Regions from separate parts of the Hydrotalea lipotrueae genome, predicted to be linked through region 3. Evidence: riboswitches for the same ligand, from Rfam matches in the RefSeq annotation. Region 3 holds a riboswitch; each other region holds the start of a gene.
The links. Region 3 has a riboswitch for cobalamin ahead of metE (5-methyltetrahydropteroyltriglutamate--homocysteine S-methyltransferase). Riboswitches for the same ligand answer to the same signal wherever they lie in the genome.
Positions count from the first base shown of each region.

Region 1: linked by a shared signal. The riboswitch ahead of JK139_RS15000 (ribonucleoside-diphosphate reductase small subunit) and the one ahead of metE (5-methyltetrahydropteroyltriglutamate--homocysteine S-methyltransferase) in region 3 are both predicted to bind cobalamin.
Region 2: linked by a shared signal. The riboswitch ahead of JK139_RS11045 (TonB-dependent receptor plug domain-containing protein) and the one ahead of metE (5-methyltetrahydropteroyltriglutamate--homocysteine S-methyltransferase) in region 3 are both predicted to bind cobalamin.

Region 1 is NZ_JAESDL010000044.1:254-8,126, reverse strand. It holds partial or broken gene JK139_RS15020 (alpha-amylase family glycosyl hydrolase) at 1-461, shown strand, start outside; gene JK139_RS15015 (HAD family hydrolase) at 467-1,081, opposite strand; gene JK139_RS15010 (PAS domain-containing protein) at 1,156-1,632, opposite strand; gene JK139_RS15005 (ribonucleoside-diphosphate reductase subunit alpha) at 1,811-4,195, opposite strand; gene JK139_RS15000 (ribonucleoside-diphosphate reductase small subunit) at 4,244-5,215, opposite strand; cobalamin riboswitch at 5,331-5,517, opposite strand; gene JK139_RS14995 (hypothetical protein) at 5,745-6,086, opposite strand; gene JK139_RS14990 (hypothetical protein) at 6,209-6,373, opposite strand; gene JK139_RS14985 (class I SAM-dependent methyltransferase) at 6,423-7,019, opposite strand; gene trxA (thioredoxin) at 7,103-7,477, opposite strand; partial or broken gene JK139_RS14975 (TolC family protein) at 7,681-7,873, shown strand, end outside.
Region 2 is NZ_JAESDL010000018.1:28,615-40,638, reverse strand. It holds gene hemW (radical SAM family heme chaperone HemW) at 1-693, shown strand, start outside; gene JK139_RS11075 (NAD(P)H-dependent glycerol-3-phosphate dehydrogenase) at 702-1,712, opposite strand; gene JK139_RS11070 (efflux RND transporter periplasmic adaptor subunit) at 1,828-3,186, opposite strand; gene JK139_RS11065 (TolC family protein) at 3,247-4,710, opposite strand; gene JK139_RS11060 (trans-sulfuration enzyme family protein) at 4,916-6,103, opposite strand; gene JK139_RS11055 (APC family permease) at 6,121-7,464, opposite strand; gene JK139_RS15550 (hypothetical protein) at 7,657-7,938, opposite strand; partial or broken gene JK139_RS15895 (TMEM175 family protein) at 8,030-8,190, opposite strand; cobalamin riboswitch at 8,347-8,537, shown strand; gene JK139_RS11045 (TonB-dependent receptor plug domain-containing protein) at 8,671-10,605, shown strand; gene JK139_RS11040 (DUF6580 family putative transport protein) at 10,621-11,226, shown strand; gene JK139_RS11035 (ABC transporter substrate-binding protein) at 11,278-12,024, shown strand, end outside.
Region 3 is NZ_JAESDL010000033.1:5,307-17,330, reverse strand. It holds gene JK139_RS14340 (PAS domain S-box protein) at 1-1,557, opposite strand, end outside; gene JK139_RS14335 (flavin reductase) at 1,941-2,417, shown strand; gene JK139_RS14330 (TIGR03643 family protein) at 2,414-2,644, shown strand; gene JK139_RS14325 (Rossmann-fold NAD(P)-binding domain-containing protein) at 2,880-3,218, opposite strand; gene JK139_RS14320 (cyclic nucleotide-binding domain-containing protein) at 3,359-3,628, opposite strand; gene JK139_RS14315 (hypothetical protein) at 4,551-5,336, shown strand; gene JK139_RS14310 (hypothetical protein) at 5,416-5,601, opposite strand; gene metE (5-methyltetrahydropteroyltriglutamate--homocysteine S-methyltransferase) at 5,741-8,068, opposite strand; cobalamin riboswitch at 8,243-8,433, opposite strand; gene JK139_RS14300 (DUF3050 domain-containing protein) at 8,771-9,580, opposite strand; gene JK139_RS14295 (aldo/keto reductase) at 10,693-11,682, opposite strand; gene JK139_RS14290 (helix-turn-helix domain-containing protein) at 11,836-12,024, shown strand, end outside.

The DNA.
Region 1 (7,873 bases), on a different contig from region 3:
TGCTGAAAAATCTTTCTTTTGGAGCAAGGGATAATGGCAGAACCCCCTTTCAATGGGATAGTTCCAGAAATGCAGGTTTTACAACCGGAATGTCCTGGATTGGCATCAATGCGAATTATAAAACAGTGAACGTTGCTGTTGAAGAAAATGACCCGAATAGTTGTCTGCATTATTTTAGAAAATTAGTACAACTGCGTAAAAACAACCCAACCCTGGTTTATGGCAAATACACATTGCTGGATAAAGCCAATCCACAGGTATATGCATACCTTAGAGAAGATGCTGCCGGTAAATTTTTGATACTATTGAATTTTTCTGCTAAAGATGCGGTATTTAGTAGTCCTACATTATCTGCTAAAGCAAAAGTGGTATTGGCCAATTATGTAAAAACACCTATAACTATCACATTAAAAAATAAAATGCCCTTACGCCCTTATGAAGCCATGGTGATTCGATTATAGAACAGTTATAACGGTATATCTAACACCGTTAGTGGTGCTTTCAGGTGTATGGTTTGTAATCCTAACGAATGGGCTGTTTGTATGTTAGGTAACGTATCATCAATAAATAAAGTTTCTTCCGGGGCTAAATTTTGTTCCTGTAAAATAAGTTGAAATCCATCTGCATCCGGCTTGCGCATTTTTATTTTGTGAGAATAATAGGCTTTTTTGAAATAGCGGTTAAAATTGTCTTTGCCGGTATCACGTTTAAACATTTCCATGAAACAATCGTAATGAATTTGATTGGTGTTGGAATACAGAAAAACATCGTATTTATTTTGTATCAAATTGAGCCATTCAATTCTTTCGGGTGGAAAGTTAATTAACATAGCATTCCAGGCATGGGCAATGGCTTTGTTTGTTGCCAGGATACCTGTTTGTTTTCTGAAAGCATCATAAAAATCATGTGTTGCAATGGTGCCGGTTTCTAAAGCTGCAAAAAGGCTATTGGAGTGGGTTTGTGAAAAGAAACTGTAGAATTGTGTGGCACCTAGTTGTTGAAATGCCTCATTTGTTTTTTGAAAATCGAGGTTTATGAAAACACCACCTAAATCGAAAATAATATTTTTAACTAACTTCATACTACAATATTAAATCAAATTATGTTGATACAATACAGTAGTCAATAGCTGAAGTAATGGTTTAAAAATATTGATTAAGCTGCTTTTTCAATAGCCATAAAATTTACCAACCTGCCTGATTGGTTGAATATGGGGAAGCCTTCAATATGGCAGGTATATATACTGCCGTTTTTACGATAATTTACTAATGAGGTTTGGAAAGGTTGCAAGGCATCAATAGCCATTTTAATGGCTTTACGTGTATCAAGAGAAGTGGCCGGCCCCTGAAATAGCGTTGGGCGTTGGCCTATTACTTCATGGGGCCAATAACCATTCATGGTATGTAAGTTTTCAGTGGCGTGAATGATGTTTAATTGGGTATCGGTAACTATAATGGTTTTATCTTCCCAAATTAAGGCTTCCTGAAAAGCAGCACGCACTTCTTTCCATTCGTTCCGGTACATAATATTTTGTAGTGCTTCCAAATCTTTTTTTAATTGCTTGCGCCGTTCTATTCCTTCTAATACAATATCCCAGCAAAGCAAAGGATGTGGCGTTGGGTTGTTCTCCATGAATTTATTTTTCTGATGTTTAGTAAAATTCATTGTTATTCTTCGCCTAAGTATATTCTGTTATCCTTTCAGTCTAAAAAAGCCTTTAATCATTGAACAAACTTCAATATTTTAATTGATATAAAAAAACAGTTATATAATTTATAACGGTTTTTTAAAAAGTATCCATTTGCTGATTTTATGAGCCGCAACTAATACATCCTTCCTGCATGGTGCAAACAGCGCCTTCTGTTATGGTGGCTGTTACATCGGTTTCGGCTGCAGCTTCTGCCACTGGTATTACCGGTTGTGCAGTAATTTCTGCCTGTTTCTCTACAGTAAACTGAACAGCCTGTGTGGCTGCCTGTGACCGCAGATAATACATGCCTGTTTTAAGGCCTTTTTTCCATGCATAAAAATGCATAGAAGTAAGTTTGGATGAGTTGGGAGCATCTACAAACAAATTCAATGATTGCGATTGGCAGATAAATGCACCTCTGTCGGCAGCCATATCAATAATATTTCTTTGTTTAATTTCCCAAACTGTTTTGTACAATTCTTTAATATCTGCGGGTATTTCTGCTATGTTTTGAATAGAACCATTGGCCGCAATAATCTTCGTTTTCATGGTGTTATTCCACAAACCCAATTGAATTAAATCTTTCAGTAAATGTTTGTTTACTATGATGTATTCACCGCTTAATACCCTTCTGGTATAAATATTAGAAGTGTAGGGTTCAAAACATTCATTATTGCCGAGTATTTGCGAGGTAGAGGCTGTGGGCATGGGTGCAACCAGTAATGAATTGCGAACGCCATATTGTTTTACTTCCTGCCTCAGTGCTTCCCAGTTCCAACGGTTAGAAGGGGTTGCATCCCACATATCGAACTGGAAAATACCTTTTGATAAGGGTGAGCCGGCAAATGTTTCATAAGCACCTTCCTGAATGGCCAGGTCTTTACTGGCTGTCATGGCAGCAAAATAAATAGTTTCAAAAATTTCTTTATTTAACATTTTAGCTAAGTCACTTTCAAAAGGCAGGCGTAATAAAATAAACACATCTGCCAACCCCTGTACACCTAAACCAATGGGGCGGTGTTTTAGGTTTGAATTTCTGGCTTCTTCTACCGGATAATAATTATGATCAATGATGCGGTTTAAATTAATGGTAGCGGTATAAGTAACCTCATATAATTTTTCGTGATTAAAACTGCCGTTTTCTACAAAGCGTGGCAATGCCAGCGAAGCCAGATTACATACCGCCACTTCTTCAGGCGACGTGTACTCCATAATTTCAGTACATAGGTTACTGCTTTTAATGGTGCCTAAGTTTTGTTGATTGCTTTTGCGGTTGGCAGCATCTTTATACAACATATAAGGTGTGCCGGTTTCTATTTGCGATTCCATTATTTTAAACCAAAGCTCTTGTGCTTTAATGGTTTTGCGGGCCCTGCCTTCTGCTTCATACTGTGTGTACAATTTTTCAAAAGCTTCGCCCCAGCAGTCGCTTAAGCCGGGTGCTTCATTAGGGCAAAATAAACTCCATTCTTCGTTGGCTTCTACTCGTTTCATAAACAAATCGGGAATCCATAGTGCATAAAATAAATCTCTTGCCCGCAATTCTTCTTTGCCGTGATTTTTTTTCAGGTCTAAAAATTCAAATACATCGGCATGCCAGGGTTCTAAATACACTGCAAAGGCGCCTTTTCTTTTACCGCCTCCTTGGTCTACATATCGTGCTGTATCATTAAATACCCGCAGCATAGGCACAATGCCATTGCTGGTGCCATTGGTGCCGCCAATATAACTGCCCGTAGCACGTATATTATGAATGGCTAATCCAATACCACCCGCACTTTGCGATATTTTTGCGGTTTGTTTTAATGTATCATAAATGCCATCAATACTATCTTCTTTCATGGTTAACAAAAAGCAGGAGCTCATTTGTGGTTTGGGTGTGCCTGCATTAAACAGGGTAGGTGTAGCATGGGTAAACCAGCGCTCACTCATTAAATGATAGGTTTTAATGGCGCTTTCTACATCTTTTTTATGAATACCAATGGCTACCCGCATATACATGTGTTGCGGCCGTTCTACAATTTTGCCATTGATTTTAAGCAGGTATGATTTTTCTAATGTTTTAAATCCAAAATAATCAAAGGCAAAATCGCGGTCATAAATAATGGTACTGTCTAATAATTCTGCGTTGGTTTCAATTACTTCCATTACATCATCTGCTATTAATGGCATTTTTTTTCCGGAATGTGTATCAGTGTAATTGTATAAAAGCCGCATGGTTGCAGAAAAACTTTTGATGGTGTTTTTGTGTAGATTGCTTACGGCAATACGTGAAGCCAGAATAGCATAGTCGGGGTGCGTAATGGTGAGCGATGCGGCGGTTTCGGCAGCTAAATTATCTAATTCTGCAGTGTGTACGCCATCGTAAATACCCTCAATGGTTTTTTTGGCTACATCAATCACATTCACCATTGGGCTAAGGCTGTAGGATAATTTTTGTATTCGTGCGGTTACTTTATCAAATTTTACGGTTTCTTTTCTTCCGTCTCTTTTTATTACGTGCATGGTCAAACTATTTTAATTGAAATTATTTTATTGGGATATTGAATTACTTTAAAAATCCTCATCCAATGAAAAAGATTGTGATACATTGTTGGTACTCATTACACCGGCTTTTTGATAGTCGCCCACTCTTTTTTCAAAGAAATTGGTTTTGCCTTGTAGCGAAATCATTTCCATAAAGTCGAATGGATTGGTGGCATTGTACACCTTTGGGTAGCCCAGTTCAACCAACCAGCGGTCGGCCACAAATTCAATGTATTGTTGCATTAATTTGGCATTCATACCAATTAAATCTACCGGTAGTGCTTCCGTAATAAATTCTTTTTCAATGGTCACTGCATCAGTAATAATGCTTTTTACCTGTGCTTCCGATAATTTGTTTTGCAGCATTTTATACAACAGGCATGCAAATTCGCAGTGCAAACCTTCATCACGTGAAATCAATTCGTTACTGAAAGTTAATCCGGGCATCAAACCTCGTTTCTTGAGCCAGAAAATAGAGCAGAAGCTGCCACTGAAAAAAATGCCTTCTACGGCTGCAAACGCAACCAGTCTTTCTGCAAAATTGCCATTGGTTATCCAGCGCAAAGCCCATTCTGCTTTTTTCTTTACGGCAGGCACAGTATCTATGGCATGAAATAATCTGTTTTTTTCTTCGGGATTTTTAATGTAAGTATCTATTAACAACGCATAGGTTTCTGAGTGAATGTTTTCCATCATAATCTGAAAGCCATAAAAACAGCGTGCTTCCGGCAGTTGAACTTCGCTCATAAAATTAACCGCTAAATTTTCATTGACAATTCCATCGCTGGCTGCAAAAAAGGCGAGGATATGTGAAATAAAATGGCGTTCGCCGTTATTCAGGTTTTCCCAATCTTTTAAATCTGAGCTCAAATCAATCTCTTCTGCGGTCCAGAAACTGGCTTCATGTTGTTTGTATTTTTCCCAAATAGCCGGATAGTTAATGGGCAGAATTACAAAGCGATCTTTGTTTTCTTTCAATAAAATTTCATCACTGCTCATAGTATTACAATTTTTTTGTTTTATGAATATTCGGTGCTGAAGTGGTTGTTATATAAACCGGAATAAGTGGTTGCCGGCCTATACTGAACTAACCTGCTTTTCGCCCGAAAGCATTGCTATGTGTTGGTTTAAGGCAGGTCTTCTGACTTCCCATGATTTGGCTACCTTCCCATTTCTTTTGAAACAGTGGTGTGTTTTGCCAAAACATTTGAAAATGGGTAACAGCTACGGGGATAGTTCAGGACTTACACCTGATTCCCTATTCATTCCATGTGAAGGAAACCCTAAACCGAGCAGCAAAATAGTTAAGCTTGGGTTTAAATGGCAAAATTGTTATTAACCCCATGTTGAAAACATATTTCTCTTCAAACAAAAAAAACTGCACTAATCTTTTTTGTTCAATCCACCTCATACAAAGGAATGATTTTTTTTAACGAATACAATTTGTGGAAGGCCTGTGAAAAATTTTTGGATTCAATACTTTGGAGATATTGGGTTTTCAGATAAAATATATCGAAAAATAATGGAATTAGGATGGGATTTTAATTTGAAGTGAAGCTGCCGCCGGTTTTAGTTCATCCTCAGAAAGTGTGTTGGTTTCTATGTTAATGAGTAATCTATCGTTTGCTAAAAAAATTAATTCGTATTTATTGTTGTTTTTTTGATATGTTTCCATGTCTTTTTGCCCCATAAAATCAATTGATTTGGTGTAGCCGTCTTCTGATTCGGATTGAATATTCATTTTTGTAAGATGATTCAGCGAATAAATACCTGCTCCGGCATCGCCTGCACAATCAAATAGCGTTAATTTAATTTTTTGGCTGCCATCTTCGTTTTTATAAGTAGCATCTGCGGTTGAAAAGCCCATCATGTGGGTTGCCTCAAAACTGCTTCTTTTTAAGTTGAGCAATTGTTCGGGTAATAAAGCATTGTGCTGACTGGTAGTTAGTGGAGGTAGTTTTTTAATTCATTTACTTTTTGCCCCATTGCCTTTTACCGGCGGCATCTGAAAGGCCGGCCATTCAGGTCAACATCAACTTTTGTTGTATCGTCATCGCTGGTAATGGGGGTTTTGTGTTTGTTTTGCAGGCAGTTGAAAATGCAATCAATACAATTACAAGCAGCAATATTCTTTTCATAAAAAAGTTGATGTTCCATGCATCAAAATTGGTGCATTGCATAGCCTATTCATCCACGCAGTAATAAATTACAACTTCTGGGCTACTAATCGCAACACATCGGCACTGCCTGAATGAAATTTTCCTTCTGAAAGGATTACTTCTTTTTGGCCACAACTGATAATATGTAATAATTGAAAATCGGCACAGAGTGTGGGTGCATCGTATAATAAATTAGGATCGGTTGGTCCTCCACTTTTATGATGTATTTGTTCTTTGCTGAAAGATTCTACCACTAAGTAACCACCGGGTTTTATGGAGGCTACTACATTGGCGTGAAACTTTTTTCGGAGGGGTTCGGGTAAATGCACATAAATGAGTGCTACCGCATCATATTGTTTTTCCGGAACATAATCATTGATATCTTTTACTTCATAATGAATAGTGACACCCAATGATGCTGCACGTTGCAGTGCTTTTTCTTTTGCTACTGCACTGTAATCAAATGTATCAACGGTACACCCTTGCTGTGCAGCATAAATGGCATTGCGCCCTTCGCCTTCGGCGGGTAATAATATTGTGCCCGGTTTGTTGTTATCAATAAATGTTTTGAAAAACTGGTTTGGTTCTAATCCATACACTGAGTCATTTTCTGCATACCGTTGGTCCCAAAAATTTGTCATCATTTTATTCTTTTTTCAATATCACCCATTAACAATAAAAATAGCGGGCACAATTATTACAATATAACCCGGGTTCTCACTTTTCTTTATTTTTCTTCACTTGCAATAGGCAGTAATTCTTCTTCAATTACCTGTTTAAATACTTTTTTGGGTAAAGCACCGGGCTGCATCATGGGTTGACCTTCTGCCGGTATGAATAAAAAAGTAGGTATGCTTTGAATGCCAAATACGCCAGCCAGTTCCTGTTCTTTTTCGGTATCTACTTTATAAACAATCAGTTTTCCTTCATATTCATTCGATAATTCCTCTAAAACAGGAGCTACCATTTTGCAAGGCCCGCACCAGTCTGCATAAAAATCAATAATAGCAGGCAAGTTGCCTTTGTATTTCCATTCCTGTTCTTTGGTATAATCAAAAACAAAGTCTTTGAATTCCTGGGTGGTTAAATGTTTCGTTGCCATTGTAAAATTTTTAGCGAAGTTACAACATCAGTTTTTGTTGTTTGGTGATGTTTATCACATAATGGGTTGTATAACCGGGCAAAAAGAGGAACCATTATTTGCTGTTTGTTTAAAAAAAGGAATTTTTTTTGGGTGATATATGTCACAGTACAGGCTTTTTGCTGATGATAGTTTTGCATCAAATTTTTAACACGATGCTAAGAATGAAAAGAAAGTATGCAGTCAGTGCCTTCATTGGCGTATGTTTAATGTTGTTCAATCATCTGGTATCAGCGCAGGATAGTACGCAGGTTTTAACCTTGGCCGATGCTATTACAAGGGCATCTTCCAATAACAAATCAGTACAACTGGCAGGGGTTGACGAACAAATTGCTCAAAGCAATTATAAACAAACCG
Region 2 (12,024 bases), on a different contig from region 3:
TTTTATAATATTAGTATTGATTTAATATATGGTATACCCGGCTTAACAGAAGAAGCCTGGAAAGAAAACATAAATAAAGCCATAACACTACCTATTCAGCATCTTTCCTGTTATGCATTAACCATTGAACCCAAAACAGCCCTGCATCATTCCATTGAAAACAAATCAAAAGAAAATATTGATGCTGCTGTTCAGGCCAAACAATTTGAATTGTTAATGCAATGGTTACCGGAAGCAGGTTTTGAACAATATGAAGTTTCTAATTTTTCCAAACCAGCCTATGAAAGTAAACACAACAGTAGCTATTGGAAAGGGATACCTTATGTTGGATTGGGCCCATCAGCACATTCGTATAATGGCACATTGCGGCAATGGAATATTGCAAACAACACATTATATATACAAAGCATTCAAAAAGGAAAGATTCCTGCAGAAACAGAAGTGCTTACACCCGTTCAAAAAAGAAATGAACAAATTATGATTGCCTTACGTACCAGAGAAGGCCTCACTTTGTCAACACTTGATGATAACTGGACTGAAACAAACAAATTACGATTAATACGAGCTGCTCAAAAATGGTTATACCAGGGCTTCATGGAATGGCAGCCACAAAAAGAACAAATTCGTTTAACAAAAAAAGGAATGTTGTTTGCCGATGGTATTGCTGCTGATTTATTTGAAGTAAATGCTTAATTACAGCATTAAATTAAATAGCTTTCAATTTTTTTAAACCCTTCTTCCGGTGATAAATTTTCCCATAAAATGGCATAGATAACTGAAGCAATGGGAATAGATGTTTTAAATTGCCGGTTGATGGTAACCATACACTTTGCAGCATTATAGCCTTCAGCAACCATATTCAATTCCAGCTGAGCCGACTTTACGCTATAACCCTTGCCAATCATATTTCCAAAAGTACGGTTGCGGCTAAACAGTGAATAACAGGTTACCAATAAATCGCCCAAATAAACGGATGCAGCATAGTTAGTGGTATGATTTTTTTTATCGGGTAAATAGTTGGCAGTAACTACCGATAAAAAATGACTCATTTCATGAGAACAGTTGGCAATATATACGCTTAAAAAATTATCGCCATATTCTAATCCATGCGCAATACCGGCACCCAACGCATAAATATTTTTTAATACTGCTGCATATTGCACACCTATAATATCACTATTAACCCCGGTATTGATGTATTCTGTTTTAAAATAATTGGCCAATTGCTGCGTCATTGTTGTATCCATACCGGAAAAGGTAAGATAGGAGAGCTTTTCAGCCGCAACTTCTTCGGCATGGCAGGGGCCTAATAATGTATAATAATCAGATATTGGGAATTGAAATTTTTCTGACAAATACTCATGAAACAAATAATTCCCTTCAGGCAAAATACCTTTGATAGCCGAAATAATTTTTTTTCCCTGCAATGCATGAGCAGGCAAATCAGTGAATGCAGCAGCAACAAATGCAGATGGGATGGCCACTACAATTACTTCGCTTGTATTCACAACTTCATGTATGGAAGCTGACAAATGCAACAATTCCGGATTAAAATAAGCATTGCTTAAATAATGCGGATTGTGTTTGCGTTGCTGCATTACAGCAATGGTTTTTTCATTTCTAATCCACCAATAAATTTTGTTTTGGTTATCGGTTAAAATTTTGGCTAAAGCTGTTGCCCAACTTCCGCTTCCTACAATACCTATTTGCATACTTGTATTTTTTCGATTGAACAAACATACAATACAAAGAGTTGATCCCTGCAATTACAACATAAAAAACCGGCTACAGAACTGCAACCGGATAAAAAAATTGATACAGCAAAACTCAATTTGCTTTCACTTCATACAATTTATCTTTAGGGGTAACCAATACCTTGTCTTTGTCTTTCAATAATTTACTCACGGTTGCATAGGGCCCTGTTACCACTTCATCACCTAATTTTAAACCATTGGTTATTTGAATATAGTTTAAATCCTGAATACCGGTTTTAACGGGTACCATTTTAACGGTACCATCTTTCTGTATTACAAAAACTACTTCCCGGGTATTATCATTTGGGGTATTATTATTAACAGTAGCATCACTATTATTATTAGAAGTTGCCGTTTTTTTATTAGATGTGGAATCGGCATTCATATCGCGGGTAGTCACTGCATTCAATGGTACACTTAACACATTACTGGCAGTTTTGGTTTGTATATCGGCACTGGCACTCATACCGGGCCGGAAGGGGAAACGGCCTTTTACAATTAAATCTTTATAACTATCCTGCAACAAACGAATGTGTACTTTGTAATTGGTAACATCGGTTGAAGTAGTAGTTGAAGATGCATTGGTAACGGGGTTTGCTATTTTATAAACAACCCCTTTAAATTTCCTGTCGTTGTAAGCATCTACCTCCACTAAAGCAGTATCACCAATTTTAATTTTGGGGATATCATTTTCACCTACATCTACTTGTGCAACAATACTGCTTAAATCAGCAATCCGCATCATTTCAGTACCTACATTAAAACTGTTACCGGCCACACGTTCGCCCTTTTTAATACTCATTAAACTGATAACACCACTCATGGGGGCGGTAATAATGGTACGCGATAAATCTTCATTGGCTTTTGCCAACTGTGCCTGTGCATTTTTAATATTGGCTTTATTGGCAATAATATTTTGAAGTGCTGCATTGTAATTGGCTTCAGCAGCGCGATACGCTTGCTGGGCTGTTTCAAATTCCTGTCGGCTGATTACTTTGTCATCTAACAATTTTTTTTGGCGATTAAAATTTGCCTCAGTTTGTTCAACGGTTGCTTTTAAGCCTGCCAGGTTTGCCTGTGAATTGGCCACCTGTGCCTGTGCCTGTGCTACTACCGCAGCCACCTGATCGCGCTGTGTAACATATATGTCGGCATAAATTTTTGCCAATTCCTGGCCTTTCTTTACGGTGTCACCTTCATTTACATTGAGTGCAACCACTTCCCCACTAATATCAGGACTAATTTTCACTTCCACTTCCGGATAAATTTTACCACTGGCATTTACACTTTCAATAATGGTTCTGTTCTCGGCCTTTTCGGCAGAAACCTTAATGCCTTCATCTTTACCAATAATGCCGGCAGCTTTTAATCCCCATAAACCACCGAGTAGTATAACCAATATAATGATGGTCCAAAATAATTTTTTATTCATAATATTTTTTTATTATATGTTGATTGAGATGTTGGATGTCTTGTTGAAATATTTCGTTGCTTATAATTTTAAACCCATGCCTTTATAAAATTCTAATAATTTCATTTTGAAAATATAATCATACTCATTGGCTACCTGTTGCAATTTGGCTTTCAGTAAATTATTTTGATTGGTAATTAAATCAACCGTACCCAACATACCAATTTCATAACGTTTTAATGCAAAATCGTAAGCCTTCTGAGCACTCATTACGCTTTTTTTACCGGCAGTAAATTTTTCGAAAGCAGACTCTGCGTTGCTGTATGCTGTATAAATATTGTTTTTTAAGGTAAAATTTGCCTGTTCATTTTGCAACTGTGTGTTTTTGTAATTGAGCTTGGATTGCTGGTATGCAATTTTGCTTTGCCCATTGTTAAAAACAGGAATACTTAAACTTAAACCCAACCCCTGACCAAAGTTGTTGGTAATTTGATTACTCCATCCCTGCCACAACTGTCCAAAGTTTCTTTTAGACTGAGTAATAGAAATATTTGGACTTTGCACATAATAGGTATTGGTACCAATTTTTACAATAGGCTCTGCACCGGTTATTGGTGAATACCCATTGAAAGTGTACCCATCAATCTGATTAAAAGAATTATAAAAGTTGGTACCTAAACTTAGGCCAAACCCAAGCGTAGGATATAAAGCTGCTTTGGCTACCTGAATATTTTTTTGTGCAGCCTTTAACCGAAAGGCGTTACCCTTTTGTAAAGGCTGATTATTCAAAGCTAAAGCATACACAACTTCGGGTTGTAAATCTGCAAAGGATTCTAATGGTATCGTTGAAACATCTGGTGTATCTACTTCAAAGGGTGCAGCAGCATCCAAATTCAATACTGCTTTCAATTGTAAAACGCTTTGTAAAAAAGTGGTTTTAGCAGCAATGTAATTGCTACTATCATTGGCTAATTGTGCCTCTAGTTCAATTTGGTTCAACTCAGGCAATGCACCTGCATCTACCTGCTTTTTAGTAATATCTAACTGCGTTTGCGTTTGTTGAATTTGTACCTTACTAATATTAATTTGCTCATTGGCACTTAATACCTGTAAATAATAGGTAGCCACATTTAATGCCGCATCGTTCGATGCTTTTTCTACATCGGCCAAAGCCGCCTGTGCACTGAATTGAGCGGCAGAAACATTGCTCTTCAATCGATTCCAATTGTATAAAGTTACATTGCTATTGGCTTGTATATTTTGATACAAAGCCTGTGTATTGGTGTAAATATTGGTGGTTCTGTCAATTGACCGGCCAAATTGCACCCCAACACCCGTTCCTAACGAAACGGTGGGTATTTGAAATAATTTAGCCTGCTGTACCTGCAATGCAGCCAGTCTGGCCTGCACATCAGCCTGTTTTACAGAAATATTGTTTTTCATGGCATATTCTACGCATCGCTGCAAACTCCACTTGTCTTCTTTGTTTTGCGCATTGCTATACAAGAAGAGTAAGGAAAAACTAATCACCAAAAAATATTTCATGCATTATCGTTTGTGTCCATTAAAAAACATTCCCATACCAGTTAGATGCCTGATTCTCTATTTTATATGGATGTTTCGGAAAACTGCATTCCATACCTCCTTCAAATTGTTTAGCCCCCCGTTAACCAAAAACTATCTTCAATCAAACATCTTATTACAAAAATAACAGAATAGTTCAGGCACTCCGAAATTTTAGATAAATGGTTTATTGAGCAGGAGCAACGGCTTTTAGAAAGGCCTGTTGTAAATCGGCCACCAAATAATTGGCTTCTTCTAATCCAATATACAAACGAAGCATTCGGTGATTGGGGTTCATTTTGTTGTATTCATTTTTTGGCATACCGGCGCAACGGGGAATGATTAAACTTTCATAACCACCCCAGCTAACCGCCATTTTAATATGTTGCAGGGCATTACAAAATAATTCTATTGTTTCAAGCGCTACCGGCTTTAAAACAAGGGTACACAAGCCACAGGCGCCTTTCATTTGTTGCTGCGCCAATTCAAACTGCGGAAAACTGCTGTCGAACGGAAAGATAACCGATTCAACCATGGGCTCCTTTTTTAAATAACCAATAACCTGTTTCGTGGTTTGTGTAATATGCGCTAACCGCATGGGCAATGTTCTAAGGCCGCGAATTAACAACCAGGCATTAAAGGGCTGTATACCACTGCCTATATTCATATATTCACTATTAAAAATGCGTTGAATCATTGCGCTGTTACTACTTAAAACACCTGCTACCACATCGCTATGTCCGCTAATGTATTTAGTAGCCGATTGCAGGCTAATATCAATACCCATTGCAATGGGTTGCTGATAAACGGGTGTACAATAACTGTTGTCGATAACGGTAACAATGTTGTGCCGTTTTGCCAATGCTGCAACAGCACGAATGTCCTGCAGTTCATACGTCCAGCTATTGGGCGATTCTAAATAAAACAATGTGGTATTGGGCTGTAGTGCATTTTCCCAATTTACAATAGCTGTTCCATCAATATAGGAATGCGTAACACCAAAACGGGGTAAAATTTCTTCAAACATTTTTCTTGCCCAGGTATACACACCTGCTACACTTACAATATGACTACCTGATTTTACATTGGCCAGCACTGCTGCAAAAATAGCTGCAGCACCACTGTTAAACACCAAACAATCTTCCGCACCATCTAATGCAGCTAGTTTTTGTGTCAGCATTTTAACTGTGGGATTTAACCCACGGCTATAGAGCCAGGTATTGTATTCATCAGCAAAAGCTTCACGCAAATCCGCCACCGTTTTAAAGGAAAAATTAGAAGTTTGCACAATGGGTGGAGCCACCGCCCTGAAGTAGGCCTCATTATCTTCGCCCAGCTCATTTAAAATGTATGATAAAGAATAAGTATCTTCCATAGCAATTCAATAAATATTTAAATAATGGTTTCTTTTCGGTTTTGTTGTTTTTTATGAAACAGAAAATACAATGCAATAAATCCAGCCAATACCAAAATACCAACCAGCGCTGTATCAGGACTGTGAATAATAATGCTGATACAAACAAACACATAGGCAGCAATAAAAATAAGCGGCAGTAATGGATATAATTTCATTTTATATATTCCGGTGCCATCTAAGTGTTTTGTTTTTCTTCTTAAAATAAAAATGGTAGCACTGGAACCCACCATACCAAACGAATCTAAAAAAATAGTGAAATTTAAAATTCTTTCAAAGGTTTGGGCAAAGAATAAAATTACAATACACATTGCAGCAAATACCGTTAAAGAAACAGTTAACACCTGATTTTTATTATTTTGAACAGCAAATGCTTTAGGCAATGAACCTTCATCACTCATTGCATACATGACTCTTGGATTGCTAAGCAATAAGGCATTTACATAAGAAAGAACACCCACAAACAAAAAGAATGAAAAAATTTCAGCACCTCGAATGCCAAATACATTTTGAATTAACACATAAGCAATTTCTGTTTCATTTTTCATCTGATGAAAACCGATAACCCGATAATAACTCAGGTTTACCAATAAGTACAATACAATAATGATGGTAATGCCCATAAAAATACCACGGGGCATATTTTGGGCCGGCTTGTTGATTTCATTACCAAAATTGATGGTTTGCTGATAGCCTCCATAAGTAAACGATACAGCTATGAGACTAATCCCTAAACTTTGAATCCAGCTCATATGTGGAGTGCTATCAGCCATAACACTTGCTGTTGCTACTGCCTGATGATATGGAAAAAACAAGGCCGCAATGAGTACCACTATCATTCCTATTTTAATTAGCATTAAAATATTTTGAGCCTTTGCACTCATACGCAAACCCATTAAATTAATACCATAAAACACTAAAATAGCCCCGGCACTGATAATGGCTTTATCAATATCCGTCCACTGATGACCGGGAAACAATTTTGTAATATAACCACTTCCTATTAATGCAACGCCACTTAGTGATGCAGCATTGCTGATTAAAATGATACAGTTAATGGCAAAGGCAATACTAGGATGATAGGCTACTGAAAATATTTTATAATACCCGCCGGTAACCGGGTAACGGCTACCTATTTCCGCATATGTTAAAGCACCACAAAAAGCTATCAATCCACCCAATATCCATGCAGTAAAATAAACAGATGGCGTAATGGCATCCTTGGCAGAAGTAGCGGCGGTTCTGAAAATACCCATTCCAATTACCAGCCCTACTACAATCATGGTAAAGCTAAACAAATTCAGTTGTTGTTTTCCCTGCATGTTGCTAAAGTATGGCACTCAATATAGTAAAGAAATCAATGAAACACAGAAAAAGCTGTTCATTCTATAGGCCACTTTCTATCCATGCATAAATAGCAGGATAGATACCACCCTAAAAACCGACCCATGAATTGAACATAAAGCATCATTTTCCGGCAATAAGCAATGGCACATATCTGTTCAAAAAACAGCTCAATATATTGGTTTAGAAGTTGAGATGATTCTTTTTTCAATACGCCTGTCCGGCACAATCCAAATAACAGCTACTACCCCATATAAAAACAAAGCCACCCAGGCATTCCAAAATCCAACTGCAATGGCAATAATATAAATATAAACTGAAACTTTTCCCTTAACATCATTGTTTATGACTGCAGCTAAAGCAGCCTCTTTTCCATGCAATGCAATTAACGTACGAACCAAAATAAAGTAAGCAATGGCATTCATTAATAACACAAAGCCATACAATACCACCGGTAAACTTTCAAAATGATTTCACCATCCATCCCGACACAAATGGTACCAATGACAACCAAAAAAACAAATACAAATTTTCAATAATATTTTACCGTTTACAAGCGCAACACTTTGCATTAAATAAATGGTGGTGGTTACTCCAGTAAATTCCAATATAAATAAAACTCAAATATAACTTAGCAATACCGGCCATATTGCTTGTAATGCACTAAATGTAGCAGTATGTGGCACTTTAAACTCTAACACCATTATGGTAATAATTATGGCTATTACGCCATCGCTAAAAGCTTCCAATCTTCCTTTTCCCATGGTGAATCATTCGGTGAAAAAATGAAATTAAATAAAAAATGTACAATTCAAAGCAATTACTATTTTTGCCTTGTATTTGGTTCTTTTTATTGCATTGCAAGCCATTCTTTCAACGGTATGCATTGTGATAGAAGGATTAAAAGGGAAACCGGTGTAATTCCGGTGCTATCCCCGTAGCTGTAAGGGCCTCAGTAAAAGAGAAAGCGATAACAACCACTGTTCCTAAAACGGAATGGGAAGGTGCTAAAGCCCCAAGCCAGAAGACCTGCCAGATACAGCCTCATTGAAAAATGAGTTTGTCATTCACGGCTTTCGGGTGAAAAGCATGGAATGTAAAAGACTGTCTGCAGCAGTCGATTATATTTCTCCGTTTTTTTGTTTTCCTGAAAGCTCATTGTTTCATTTTAAAAACAATCAACAATGAGCAAAAAATTAACGCTCCTTCTTACATCCATAGCTTTGGGCTATGCAGCTTTTGCACAACAAGACTCTATGGCCACCCGCCAGTTAAACGAGGTGGTAGTAACCGCTTCTAAAACACCTATTAAAGAATCAGAAACGGGTAAAATTGTAACCGTAATTGATCAAAAAACCATTCAAAACCATGCAGGCAGCAGTTTAGCTGCATTGTTGAATACACAGGCAGGTTTTTTTATTAATGGCAGCAACAATGCATTGGGTACTAATTTAGATTTGTACTTCCGTGGTGCTTCTGGAGGCAATATGTTAATTGTGATTGACGGAGTGCCGGTGTACGACCCCTCACAAATCAACAATTCATTCGACCTGAATAATATTCCTTTAGACCAGGTAGAACGTATTGAAATTCTGAAAGGCGGACAAAGTACTTTATGGGGCAGCAATGCCGTTGCAGGTGTTATTCAAATTTTTCTAAAAAAAGAAGCCAAAAAGAAAATGGCCCTGAATGCCAACGCATCTTATGGCACTTATAACACTTTCAATAGTGGTGCCGGCATTAGCGGCTCGCTTAAAAAATGGGATTATTTGGTGCAGTACAACTACATTAAAAGCGCCGGTTTCCCTGCTGCTTATGATAGTACGGGTAAGCAGAACTTTAAAAAAGATGGTTTTGAGCAAAGCAGCGTAATGGCTGAAACCCGTTACCATTTTTCGCCTTCATTAACAGCAAAAGCGTTTGGCAATTTTAGCCATTACCAAACCGATTTACCTGCCGGTGCTTTTACCGATGAAAAAGATTATACCCTTAACAATAAAAATAATTTGGGTGGACTGGCATTAGATTTTCAACACAAAAAAGTAAACTGGATTTTACAGGGAAGTTACCAGCAAACCAACCGCCATTATGTAAACGACAGCACTTATGTTTCGAGCCCTTATTACAATTATTCGAACCAGCAATATAACGGCAATACCACTACGTTAGAAACCTTTGGCAGTATCCGTTTCCAAAAACATATTCGCCTGGTTTCGGGTATTCAGTACCAACATCAAAACACCAGCCAAAGCTATTTTAGTACCGGACCTTACGGACCCTACACTTCTGAACTGGGACAAGACAGCGCCAATGTTAACCAGCTTTCGGCGTATGCCTCTTTGCTGTTGCTGAATATTCATGGGTTTAATTTTGAAGCCGGTGGCCGCGTTAACCACCATTCCATTTATGGTAACAATGCAACTTATACCCTTAATCCCTCATTTGTAATTGATGAAAATACCAAGTTATTTATTAACATTTCATCAGGCTATAATATTCCTTCGTTGTATCAATTGTATAGCGCTTATGGCAACAAAAATTTAAAACCTGAAAGCAGTACTACTTATGAAATTGGACTCCAAACCCAAAGCACAGATAAAAAAATGAGCCTGCGCCTTGCTGCATTTAAAAGAGATACCAAAAACCTGATTATTTTTTATACCGATGCCAATTACAACAGCTACTACATCAATCGCGACCAACAACACGACTATGGCTTTGAAGTAGAAAGCAATACACAAATTGGTACAATTGGCACCTGGAGTAATAATCTTACCTATATTGACGGGCATGGCATTCAAAATGGTGTTAGTGTAAACAACCTGTTCCGACGTCCTAATTTTGTGATGAACAGTGTACTTACCCTTTCGCCCGTAAAAGGCTTTACCATTGCACCGGCCTTTAAATACGTAGGTACTCGTTTAAAAGGGCCTTATGATATTGGACCTGATTTACAGCCCGCTTATTATACTGTTGACTGTTTTATCAGCTACCGGGTTAACAAACAAATTCGCCTGTTTACTTCGCTCAACAATATTACCGACCAACAATATTTTGATATTGTAGGCTATAACAGCAAACGCTTTAATATGATGACAGGGGCTTATTTTAACTTTTAAATTAAAACAATCGTTATGTCTATTCAAAAATTCAATCCGGCAACAGCAATTGTATTGTTGTTTATTTTATTAGCCGCTGCTTTGCGTATTTGGAATGCCGGCAGTACCCTATCGCCTTTGGCCAATTTTACGCCCATTGGTGCCATGGGGCTATTTGGTGGTACTTATTTCAATCAGCCCTGGAAAAAATATGCATTTCCTTTAGGTGCTCTTTTTTTTAGTGATGTGATAATGATGCATACCATTTATGCAGGTTACGGTAACGGGTTGCTGTACAAAGGATGGATATACACTTATCTTGCATTTGCAGTAATTGTTTTAATAGGCACATTGATTAAGCATGTAAAAATGAGTACGGTAATCACCGCGGCATTTGCGGCTGCACTGGCACACTGGATTATTACAGACTTACCCGTTTGGTGGTTTGGTGGATTAGATATCAGAAACGGCCAACGCTTACAGCGCAATTGGGATGGGTTTGTTCAATGTTATGTTCAGGCTTTACCCTTTTTAAGGAATATGCTGGTAGCCAATATTGTATACGGCGCCATTTTTTACGGCAGTTTTGAATGGCTGCAAAAAAAATATCCGGCCTTATCAGTGCATGCGGTTTCAAAATAATAAACGTACAGGGCTTGCTGCAGTAGCCCTGTTTTTTCTTAAACCCATACTATGCTAAAAATTGTTTCCTTTTTGCCGGCCGCCACACAAATGATATATGATATGGGCCTCGACCATATGCTCTATGGTATTACCTTCGAATGTCCTGAACCTGCCCTTTCTCAAAAACCCAAAGTGGTTCGCTGTGTTTTAGAAGACAACCATTTAAGCAGCACTGAAATTGATACTATTTTTTCTGCTGCGAAAGCATCGGGAAAAAGCTTGTATTATGTGGATGAAGATTTACTCCAACAAATAGAACCCGATATTATTTTTACACAGGATGTTTGTGAAGTATGTCAGATTGATACGGCCTGCACTGCCGCTGCCATTGCCCGATTGAAGAAGCAACCACAGTTAATTGCCTTAACACCGCAAACACTGCAGGATGTGTATCAAACTGCCATCACTATTGCTACTGCCATAGGTAAAGAAGAAAAAGCATATCAGTACCTGGCACAACTGCAACAAACCACAAACCATATTTTAGATAAACTTCGTCAGCACCAAATGCCGCTTAAAACCGTGGCATTGTTGGAATGGATACAACCCATTTATAATTGCGGACATTGGATTCCTTACCAGATAGCCATGGCCGGTGGCATAGACATGCTCAGCCATCCCGGTGGCGATTCCATTGTTACCCCCTGGAGCAAAATTGTACGTTACAATCCGGAAATTATCATCATTGCACCCTGTGGCTTTTCCATTCATCGTGCAAAAGAAGAAATACATCTTTTAACTCAATTTCCGGAATGG
Region 3 (12,024 bases):
TGCATTAAACGACACCTGTGCAACATATTCAAACCGCTCGTTGCTTTGTAATAATTGTTGCCTTGTTTTTGAACGTTCCGTTACATCATTTACCAGAATTAATGCAGCCGGTTGCTGGTTAAATTCTATCAGGTGCGAAATAATTTCTACTTCTAACCAATCTCCTTTTTTGGTACGGTGTTTCCATAAACCCTGGTAGGCCAAAATTGAACCTTTTCTTTCACGCTGAATAAGTTGTAAGGCTCTGGCATCTTGCTCATCTCTCAAATCGTAAATCGTCATTTGTAAAAACTCAGCCCTGCTATACCCATATTTCTGCACTGCCATTTCATTTACTTCTAAAAAAGCTTTGGTATTGGGGTGTATAATCCACATGGGTTGCGGATTATAATAAAACAGGTATTTATAAGTTTTTTCTGAAGTTTCCAATGCTTGTCTTACCTGCACTTCATGGGTTATACTTCTAAAAAACAAGGTTGTTTCTTGTTGATTCGGATAAATCCGGTAACGCATCCATTCCTGCCATTGCGGATGAAAAATTTCCAGTACATTAGATTGTTGCAATTGAAGGGCATTGTTGATGACCTGCTCAAACACCAGCCGTTCTGTACCCGGAATGGCCTCTATAATATTGGCACTTTTTCCATCGAGCGGAAGATGCAACAAGCGGCGGCCGTTAGAATTTAAAAATGTGCTCTTTCCGGTGGCATCAAATGTGGCAAATCCATCGGCCAATTGTTCTAAACTATTAATGAAATAATTCCGTTCTTTCTCAAAAATATTTTTTAAATACTCTGATGTATGCAACAATTCCTGTAACTGCTTTTCAATATTTTTTTGTACCGTTACATCCATGGTATTCACCATAATATGGGTAACCACTCCCTCAGCATTTTGAATGGGTTTGTACTTGATTTGATAAAACAACACACTACCTTCAAATGGCAGTTCAATAATGGTTTTATGCGTATGACCGGCCAATACATCACTATATACTTGTTGCAATGCAGGTATACGTTCCGGCTGTGCATATTCTAAAATAGAGTGCCCTACAACTAAATTTTTGCCCAGTAATGCTTCACTTTTAATTTCGGCTGAAGCATTGATAGCAGTAATGTTTAGGTTACGGTCTAAAATTATAAACGACTCATCTGTATTATTTAAAATGAGCTGCATTTCGGCCATTAATTTTTGGGTAACTGCAGCATGTTGTTGGCGCTCGGAAATATCGGCAATAATAGCCGATGCCCTTTGTTCGCCAGAGGTAGTTGTAAACAACCGGGAATGCATTTCAACAGGAAATTTTTCCCCATTGCTTTTTATGCCGATAAACCGGCCCTTCACCAATCCGCTTTTAGCTCGTTGTTCATACAGTTCAGCAAATCCGGGCATGTTTTCATCTATCAACCGGCTACAATGCATACCACGTAAGGCTTCTAAACTATAACCAAACATTTCGGCAGCTGCATGGTTAGCCTCTAACACCGTACCATCGGGTTTCGACAGAAAAACGGCGAGCGGTGCGTGTAATATAGTTAGATGATACATTTCTTGCATACACAAATCCTTATAGGATTGGATAAACGCAATATAATACGCTTTTATCTCCTTTAACGTTAAAGGTATTGCGTGAATATATAAAAAAATGCAACTTCATGAAAAAATATATAAAAATGAGTGAAACCACTTACCGACTCCACCAAAAACCAAATTCAATCACCTTATCATTAGTTCCGCATAATTTTATACAAATTATAATGTTTTAACATGATGATGTATTTACTGATACTTTACCACACAACAGCCATATCATCCTCTTTCTATAACTATTCGTTTTGCGGTATGAACAAAATACCTATTTAACAGTTGATATGTAACTATGGTGAAGACCTGGTAATAAAGCACCACTACCAACATATATGCTTTTAAAATTTTGAAATATGCAACGACCCTGGAATTTACCCAGTTTTCCCGTTTACAGTTTTGCTACCTATATGAATCATGCTGTAAACATGAACATTTGTACATATGTTACCCCGGTTAGTATGCGTCCGAAATTATACATCGTAGCATTATATCATAATACCCGAACCCTGCAATGGATGCAAAAAACAGATGAAGCCGTTTTACAATTATTGAATGAAAATCAATACACATTGGTACGTAGTTTAGGCCAAAAAAGCGGCCTCAAATTCAATAAACAAGAATGGCTAGAAAAAAAACAACTGTTAACCTACTGGAATCAATTTAAAGTATTGCATGGTGCTGCGGCCTATGTCCGGTTAAAAAAAATAAATACCTTTGATACGGAAGGTGACCATGTTTTATTTCTATGTAAAGTGTTGCAATATCAATCACTATCGGCCAATATCTTAACCACAGCTATTCTATCCAATAAAAAAATCATTAGCATATGACGCAACAGGAAACAGACCGCATTTTTGAAATGAACGGGGAAGACAGAACCCCTTTTGAAGCCATTGCTTTTCAATTTGGATTAACCGAACAGGATGTAATTGCATTGATGTGCAGCGAACTAAAGCGCAGTAGTTTTCATCTTTGGCGCAAACGTTTAAACAACGGCATCAGTAAAAAGCACGTACACAAGCGCAACACCGGTATAAACAGGTTCAAAAGCAAATAACCTGAATAAAATCAGTAAACGATAAGGCGTTTAAGCACCATACATTCCATTGTGTGTGATGAATGTCCTTGCTCCTCAAATATAGCCAATAACTTACCCAATACAATCATATACAAAAAATTGTTAATTTTTTAAATACCGTAAAAATCAGCAGCCCTTCCAATTGTGGCATTCATATTCCCTGCTTTCACTTCCTCCATTAAAGTAGTTGCTAAATGGGCACTCACTTCTACTTTTACACTGCAGGGATTATAGGGTGTATCTTCATGTATAGCACCTCTACTTTTCCATACATGTACATATTGTCTAAAAATATCAGTCTGGCCCCGGATATTTTAACCGCATATATTACATTGTGCATAATAACCGGCCATTGTGCTTTCCAAATATTTTTATCATAAGGCAGGCCTGCAGTTAAATAAACGGTATGGGCACCTTTTACTGCTTCCAAAACTTCAACAGCATGCAACAAATCTGCTTTTTTCCAGGCCACATTCGGAAACTTGGCATTCACCGGCCTATGGCTCACCAATTGAACGGGTTGTTGATGTTGTAATAATTCGCGGGTTAGCACATTGGCAACGGCGCCGCCGGCTCATAGAATGGTATGCATATCTTTTTTTGTTCCCACAAAACTCGTCCGGATGGCCGTACTATTCCGTTAACAAAAGATAAGAAATCGATTGATGTATCATAATACAATTGAATGCATACTTATTTTGCATTGGGCAAACTAAATATCCTGCGTCTTATGCGTGATAAGGAAACGGGTGTAATACCAATATATTTGGCAATATAATGCTGTGGTATTCGCTCCAGTACATCTTTTTCATACTGCAACAAGTCTAAATACCGTTCTTCAGGACTTTTTAAAATGAATAATTTAATCCGATCTTCAAAACATACCAAATAATGTTCAGCCAATAATCGGCCAAACCGTTCCATTTTATATGCCAATAACGGATAATTCAGCAACAACTGCATATTCTTGTAACTGATGGTAATGAGCAAGCTATCTTATCTTCCAAAGCCTGTATATAATACAAGGAAGGTTGTTAGGTTAAATAACTTTTAAAGGAAGTAACAAAATCGCGTTCAAAAATAAAATAGCCGGTAATTTCTTCACCGTCTTTAATATTGTAATAGCGCACAGAGCCTGACACAATAAACCCAAGATTGGTGCACACTTTATGCGGTTCTGAAAAGTAACTTTTCTTTTTAAGTCATTATTGTCCGGCAAAACTTAACTTAAAAATAGCTATAATCCTTTGCTGTAAAGAATTACAGGCTAAAAAATGGTTGTTTCAAAATTGGAGGGAGTACCCCATCTTTTGAAATCGGCTGAAATATGTTTCTGTAAAGGGTTTGAACCATTATTTTACAATTTTTGTCGGACAACAATGATTTTTTAAATATAACTTTTATTTAAAGAAATTGTTGTTTTTCTGGTAATTTTCTGCATTTCGACCAAGTTTTTCACCGACTATTGTGTATAAAAGTCTCTCCTTTGAGCTTCGTCATAAATGCGGGAAAATGAACAATTGCAAATACTACCCATCTGCTGAATATAGTCTAATTTATAGCTTCGGTTATTTCATCCTGTTTTGCACTTTATTCATCAGCACTTACAATACGTCAACGGAATGGTTGCCTTCTGATATAATATTACAACATAAAAATATAAAATTATATAATTCAAAAAAAGAAAAATATCATTTGTAAAATTGACCGGGTGCTAAAAAGGCTGCAAATCAAAAACGAGAAATCCTGCAACAGGTTTAATAAACTTTAAAATAAATTAGGAATTTTCAAATTATTAATCTATCTTGCTATTAACATTCTTTTAACAGATTTACGCACCTTCTTTTTTATACCAACCTTTTCTTTAACTGCTAAATTTGAATTTATGAAAAAGATGCTTGTATTTATATTTTGTTTATCAGTCACTTTTATTAATGGACAAACAAATAAAAAATGGATGTTTAATTCCGGCTTGGATATTGGAGCATGGTGGGGCGGAACAGGAATTTCTTCTTTAAAAGCAACAGATAATCCTGTATTAACGGGTGATTTAAAAACACAAATAGCATATACTGGCGATCTATATATAGAATGGTTACATAGAAAATACAAAAGCTCTGGTCCGGATTTTGGGCTAAAAACAAAATTAGTATGGGATTATTTTACAGCAAATAATGCGCAGTCGGGCAATAGTTTAGAATCTTTCACACTAAACTATATATCTGCTCCGGTATTATTTGAATATTGTATTTCCTTTAAAAATAAAGTTACAAGTGCCCGCTATATAGCACCCTCATCTACTACACAAACCTATATTTACAGTCATTCATATGGAGATAATATTGTAAGCAACACTACGGTCAATCCGGGTGGGTATAGTCCAGGCGGAGTTCCATTTTCTGATGCAATATTTTTGTATGCCGGGCCATCCATTAATTTTCTCGCTAAAGCTTTTCACAATCAAAATGGCAACGAATATGTTTTAAACAATAACCAACTAAATTCATCGTATGTTGGGTTTGTAGGTGGTGTATGTTTATATCTTTTTATGATTAATATAGATATATCATATCAAAGGGGTTTTACAAGTATTTATAATAATTCAAATGTTGTATTAAGTGGATTCTTAGTTAGACTGGGTTTTAACTTATCGAGAAGAAAATTTAATTAGTTGTATACACCTATCCTATATACAGGCAGTTTGCACCTATATTTTTCTATAGGTGAAGCAGGATGTAAAATGACTACATTTACAATTTCAACAATCCTTCCCTTACTGTATCGGCCATAGCGTTACTGTGTCTGTATGCTGCCTTTTCTGTAATACCTATATTGATGGGCATTGTGTTAGTGTGGCCATAAGTTGCATAAAAATAGGCACAGGTATAGCCACAGCACATTAATGCTTTTGATTGATGCATGTTAGTGTACTGCACAAAAAGCGAAAAATTTAAAACAACTCATACAATCATATAAACAAATAGCAGTATCAATTGACTATGATAAATAATATTTAATTATTTAATAAGTTATAATTAGGTAATTACAGTATGCAATTACCTAATTATCAAATTATCAATTTTTAGGTTGATGGACAGATAATCGCAACTCTTTTGCAGCATTTACCATTTCTACCAATGCTTTTTTTGTTTCATCCCAATGCCTTGTTTTCAGACCGCAATCAGGATTTACCCATAGTTTTTCAGCAGGTATAAACGCTTTTGCTTTTTCCATTAATGCTATCATTTCTGCTTTAGAAGGAACCCTTGGCGAATGAATGTCATAAACACCGGGACCAATTTCGTTGGGATATTTAAAATCGGCAAAAGCATCCAGCAATTCCATTTGTGAACGACTGCATTCAATTGTAATCACATCGGCATCCATGTCGGCAATATTTTGAATGATGTCGTTAAATTCAGAATAGCACATATGTGTATGAATTTGTGTTTCATCATGTACACCACTTGCCGATATTCGGAATGCTCCAACAGCCCATTGTAAATATTCCTGCCAATTTTCTTTTCGTAATGGTAACCCTTCACGAATGGCTGGTTCATCTATCTGTATAATTTTTATACCTGCTTTTTCCATATCCATTACTTCATCACGGATGGCAAAAGCAATCTGTTTACAGGTTTCACTGCGTGGTTGATCATTACGAACAAAACTCCATTGCAAAATAGTAACAGGGCCTGTAAGCATTCCTTTAACACATTTTTGGGTTAACGATTGAGCGTAAGAAGTCCACCGCAATGTCATTGGTGCAGGGCGGCTTACATCGCCATAAATAATTGGTGGCTTTACACAACGGCTGCCATAGCTTTGTACCCAGCCGTCTTGGGTAAATGCAAATCCGTTTAATCGTTCACCAAAGTATTCCACCATATCATTGCGTTCAAATTCTCCATGCACCAATACATCAATACCCATTGCTTCCTGCCAACGGATGGCCTCTGATATTTCTTTTGCAACTAAATCATCGTATTGCTCTTGTGTAATTTCGCCTTTTTTAAGCTTAGTCCTCCAACTTCTTACCTCGGCAGTTTGTGGAAATGAACCGATAGTAGTAGTGGGGAACATGGGTAATTGCAAGGCTTTACGTTGCTTAATTTTTCTCAAAGAAAAATCATTGAAGCGCTGTGTATCTTTTTCAGTAATAGCAGCAACACGTTGTTTTACGCTCTGATTGTGAATAAGAGTTGATATTTTCCTACTTTGATGTGCCTCCATATTTTCCTGCAATTTTAAAATTGCATCTGCCTGATGTTCCTTATTTGCCAATTGTTTCAGCGTTACCACTTCGTCAATTTTTTGTTTTGCAAAGGCAAGCCACTGTTTAATTTCAGGTTTTAATGTTTTATTGTTTGTTTCTAATTCCAGATCGCAAGGTGAATGGATTAATGAACAAGAAGGAGCAATCCAAATCCTTTCTACTCCAATTATTTTAACTGCTTTATCAATTAATGCAAGCGACTGCTGAAAATCATTTTTCCAAATGTTTCTGCCATCCACTAAGCCTAATGAAAGATTGGTTTTTGTTTTCACAAAATCAGTTGCTAAGATATCGTCTAACTGTGATGGGCAGCGTACCAAATCAAGATGTATTGTTTGCACAGGAAGGCTTAATACGGTTTGTAGATTTTGCCCATAACATTCAAAATAGCTTGTTAAAATTATATGAAGGCCGGGTAATTTATTCTTTATTTTCTGATATGTTTTTACAATAATTTGTTGTTCTGATTGGCTCAAGTCAAGTGCTAAACAAGGTTCATCAAATTGGATATAGTGGGCATTAGCATCATCTAATTTTTTCAATATTTCCAAATAAACAGGCAACAGTCTTTCGATGAGTTCAAGCCTGTGAAAGCCTTCTTCTTTTTCCTTACCCAAAAGTAAGTAAGATACTGGCCCCAGTAGTACAGGCTTTGCCTGAATACCATTTGCTTTTGCTTCTAAAAACTCATTTAACACTTTATTTGAATATAAAGTAAATTTTTGAGTGGCAGTAAATTCAGGAACAATGTAATGGTAGTTGGTATCGAACCACTTAGTCATTTCCATGGCAGTAACATCATAGCCATCTTTTTGGTACCCTCTTGCCATTGCAAAAAGCAAATCAATGTCTGGCAATTGTTTTGTTTCCATCAATGAATGATACCTTTCCGGAATTGCTCCAACCATTAAGCTGATATCCAATACATGGTCGTAAAAAGAAAAGTCATTGCAAGGTATCAGGTCAATACCTAATTCTTTTTGTAATTGCCAGTTTTGCTGGCGAATGGTTTTACCTGTTTGCAGTAATTGCTGTACAGGAATTTTGCCCGACCAATATTGCTCGGAAGCTTTTTTGAGTTCACGTTGGCTGCCTATCCTCGGGTAGCCTAAGTTGTGTGTTTGCATTTTTTGATGCTTTTAAAATGATGAAATCAGTTTAAAGCTCTTTTGCTAAACCTCATAATGTTTTGTAGAAGAAGTGAAAGAAATGGTATGCACACAATGAATCCTGCAAGAGTCAATAATCCTGCAAAATAATGGGCACATCAATTCTGACTGTCTGCTTCATTCCACGAAAGCATTGTCAACACGGTAAAGGCAGGTCTCCTGACTTGTAACATTTTTACCGTCCTTCCCATCTCGCTCAAGGCAAAACAGTGGATACACAAGGGTAAAAATTTAACGTTACTTACAGTTGCGGGACAGTTTGTGATTTGCACACAATTCCCTATTAATTTACGTTAAGTAAAACCTTTTCCGTTTGATGAAGAAATGTAGTAAAGAACTATTTGAATACAAATATATTATAACTTTCTATTAAAATTTCATCTCTGCAATTTTACCCTAAATCAAATCAAGCCATACATGTGTTATCGATTAGCCTTTCTTTTGTTTTTTTTGTCAACTTTAGTATTATTGTTCCTACTATTGTGACTATATAACACAAAACTTTTATTTAGGGTTTTATCCTTTTAACAGCAATTGAATATAACATTCATTCCGAAATCAATACCTTTAAAAATGAATGGTTGGTAATATTAACGGTTATCACGATAGCAAACCATTATTTATTATTTATGTCTGAAGCATTTCAGCTTACCTGCACCATTATTCTGCTTTTACAACGTTTAAGCTGGCAGTTGTTGTTGGTGCTATTATTTGTTTATAAACACCATCCCACAGGCTTATACGCTTTTGTAAAGAGGTAATAATTGCCTGTTCTGCTTCTTTCCAACGTTGTTCATCAGTACCACATAAGTTTGTTGTCATTTGCAGGGCAAGCTGGCTATGGTGGTTGCCGTCAACTTCAATGTGCTTTTCCAGATAATATTTGAAAATTGAGATACTTTGTGGAAAGTTTTTATGTATATCATTAACCATTGAAACAAACATCCCCGGAATTAAATCTTCGCGCCCAAATGTAAAGATGGCTGATTGCAAATAATCTTTTTGGCTGTTAATGATTTCAAATGTAAAGTCAACAAATTCACGTGCTGCTGACGGCACCTCAGCTGCTGCAAATGCAGTAACCATATTACCGGTATTTTTTAACACGCGGATAAATGTTTCCATTGGCTTAGTATCGGCGCCACATTGCTGCATGGCATCCAAATAAAGTTCAAAATGACTTTTTCTATGGCCAAAACTATCCATATCAGACTCTTCCCCCACTACTATTTCATTGATAAGGTATCTTGTATCAGCAGCACCTTTGGGAAACCAGGGGATGGCAGTACAGGTTAAATTATTTTGTAATGTCTTTAATAATGACATGAAGTCCCAAACAGCAAAAACATGATATTGCATAAAAACCTTCAGGTCATCCGTATTCCTAATGGCTGCATATACTTTATGCTGCATGATTTGTTGTCTGTAAGGCTCTATTGCCTTTTTTATATGCGCTATTGATTCGTTCATCTTTTAAATGTATTAATTTTATTAATTATTTAAATTAAGTATGCATTGTTTTTTTTGAAGCATGCAAAGTAATGAACAAATCATCTGCACAAAAATTTAATTAAGAGTAGGTAGATAAGAAAAAGCTATCAATCAATTGATACGCCCATGCTGCAATAAAGATGATAGTAAACTTAAGTTGATTGTTGGTTCCTATTAGGCCAACAGCACACAAATAATTATGTAGGCAAAATTTCTTTCATTTATTTTGATGAATCTACAATTAATGATAGACAAATTCAAAAATGACATCACTATTTTTTATCAAATAATTTTTCTGCATTTTTCTGCGAGTTCAGCGGGAAAAAAATCTTCCGCAGATAGCGCTGATGGATCAATCATTTACATTTTAATCCAACTCCCTGCCTTTTGCGCCTATACTTTGCGGGCTTTGCGTGAAAAAATAAACCACAACGGTAACAGAGGATTACACAGAAAATTTTTTACTTATTTTTAAAATCAACCTATTCTGTAGTTCATCTGCGGATTCATCGGAAAAATCATCTCCCGCAGATAAAGCTGATTTACGCTGATGAGAGTTGGTTCATTGTCATTTCTATGCATTGCTGAATGCATTTATTTTATTCTTTGAAAAAAATGCCGATATCCGTCCGATACCGGATGATCATCACAAATCAATTGATTATTTTGAATAGAAAAAGCTGTTCCATTTGGCCCAAACCATAGCTTGCCGGATGTAGAATTGAGGAGATGTACAATTTTTTATAAGTACTGTCATAAGTAATAAAAAATTGATCATTTGATTGTATGGTGCCATTTTCGGAAAGCGTATAAGTAGAGACTTGTTGAAAAGTTAATATAACATGGGTATCCGAAGCTGTAATTGTTTGTACAGCAATACCGCAATGGAATACTTCCATTGCCATTGCCCTATTATATTGTTATTGGTTCCAACCGCTTTTTTGCAAAAATTGCTCATGCATACCATTATAATGCATGCTAATAAAACTTTTTTTGCATAACCATCGTTTTATACATGATCATTTTAAACAGTAATTCGTTGCATATAATGGGTACAAATTGATGAACAGTTATAAAATTTATTGTATACTTTACAACCCTGTTGCTCTTTCCAACATTTCAGGATACCGATCACCCAAAATTTTTATTTGTGCAGAAGCCTCTTCTATTGCATTCAATTCTGCTGCTGTAAACGCAATAGCAGCTGCACCATTGTTTTCTGCAAGACGATGCAATTTTGTTGTTCCCGGAATGGGTACAATCCAAGGCTTTTGGGCAAGTACCCATGCCAGTGCAATTTGTGCAGGCGTAGCATTTTTTTGTTGTGCAAATTTTTCGATTACATCCAGCAACGCTGCATTTGCTTTACGAGCTTCTTCCGTAAATCTTGGAAGATGATTACGAAAATCGCCTGCTTCAAATTTTGTATTTGCGTCTATCTTCCCGGTAAGAAATCCTTTTCCAAGCGGACTAAACGAAACCAACCCAATTCCCAATGCTTCAATGGTTGGAATAATTTCTTTTTCATGTTGTCTTGTCCATAGTGAATATTCACTTTGTAATGCACTTACAGTTTGCACAGCATGTGCACGGCGAATGGTATGGGCACCTGCTTCAGATAAACCAAAATATTTAACCTTGCCTTCTTTAATTAAATCCTTCACAGTTCCGGCAACATCTTCAATCGGCACTTTGGGATCAACACGATGCTGATATAATAAATCAATCACATCAACCTTTAATCTTTTGAGAGAACCTTCAACCGCTTTTTTTATTTGTTCCGGTTTACTGTTTACACCCGCCATTTTACCATTCTGAATATTGAAACCAAATTTTGTTGCAATGATAACTTTGCCCTTGTAAGGTTCAAGCGCTTCACCAACCAGTTCCTCATTACTATAAGGCCCATATACTTCAGCAGTATCAAAAAAATTAACACCTTGCTCTACTGCTTTGCGAATAAGATGAATGGCATCTGCTTTTTGCGGAAATGGATAATAGGAAAAGCTCATTCCCATACAACCCAAACCAATTGCAGAAACTTCAAGTCCTTCATTTCCTAATTTTCTTTTTTGCATCATTCAATTTTAATGTTTATGCAAAGGTCTTCGTATTTTTTTGCATGAATGGTATATAGATTACGGATCGCTGTACCAATATTACTGATGATGCAATACACACTCAATAACAGAAGCATAAATCAGTAATTTTACATTTGATGAAACAATAGTGTTATGGATAAACTACGCCGATTTGATACAATTAGCGATTACAATGCTTTCAACAATACTGAAACACTCCACCCGCTGGTTAGTGTGATTGATTTTTCAAAGGCAGCACCAAGACAAGGTTCCAGAATGTATTTTGGCTTTTATACTATCTTGCTAAAAGATATAAAATGCGGTGATTTGCATTATGGGCGG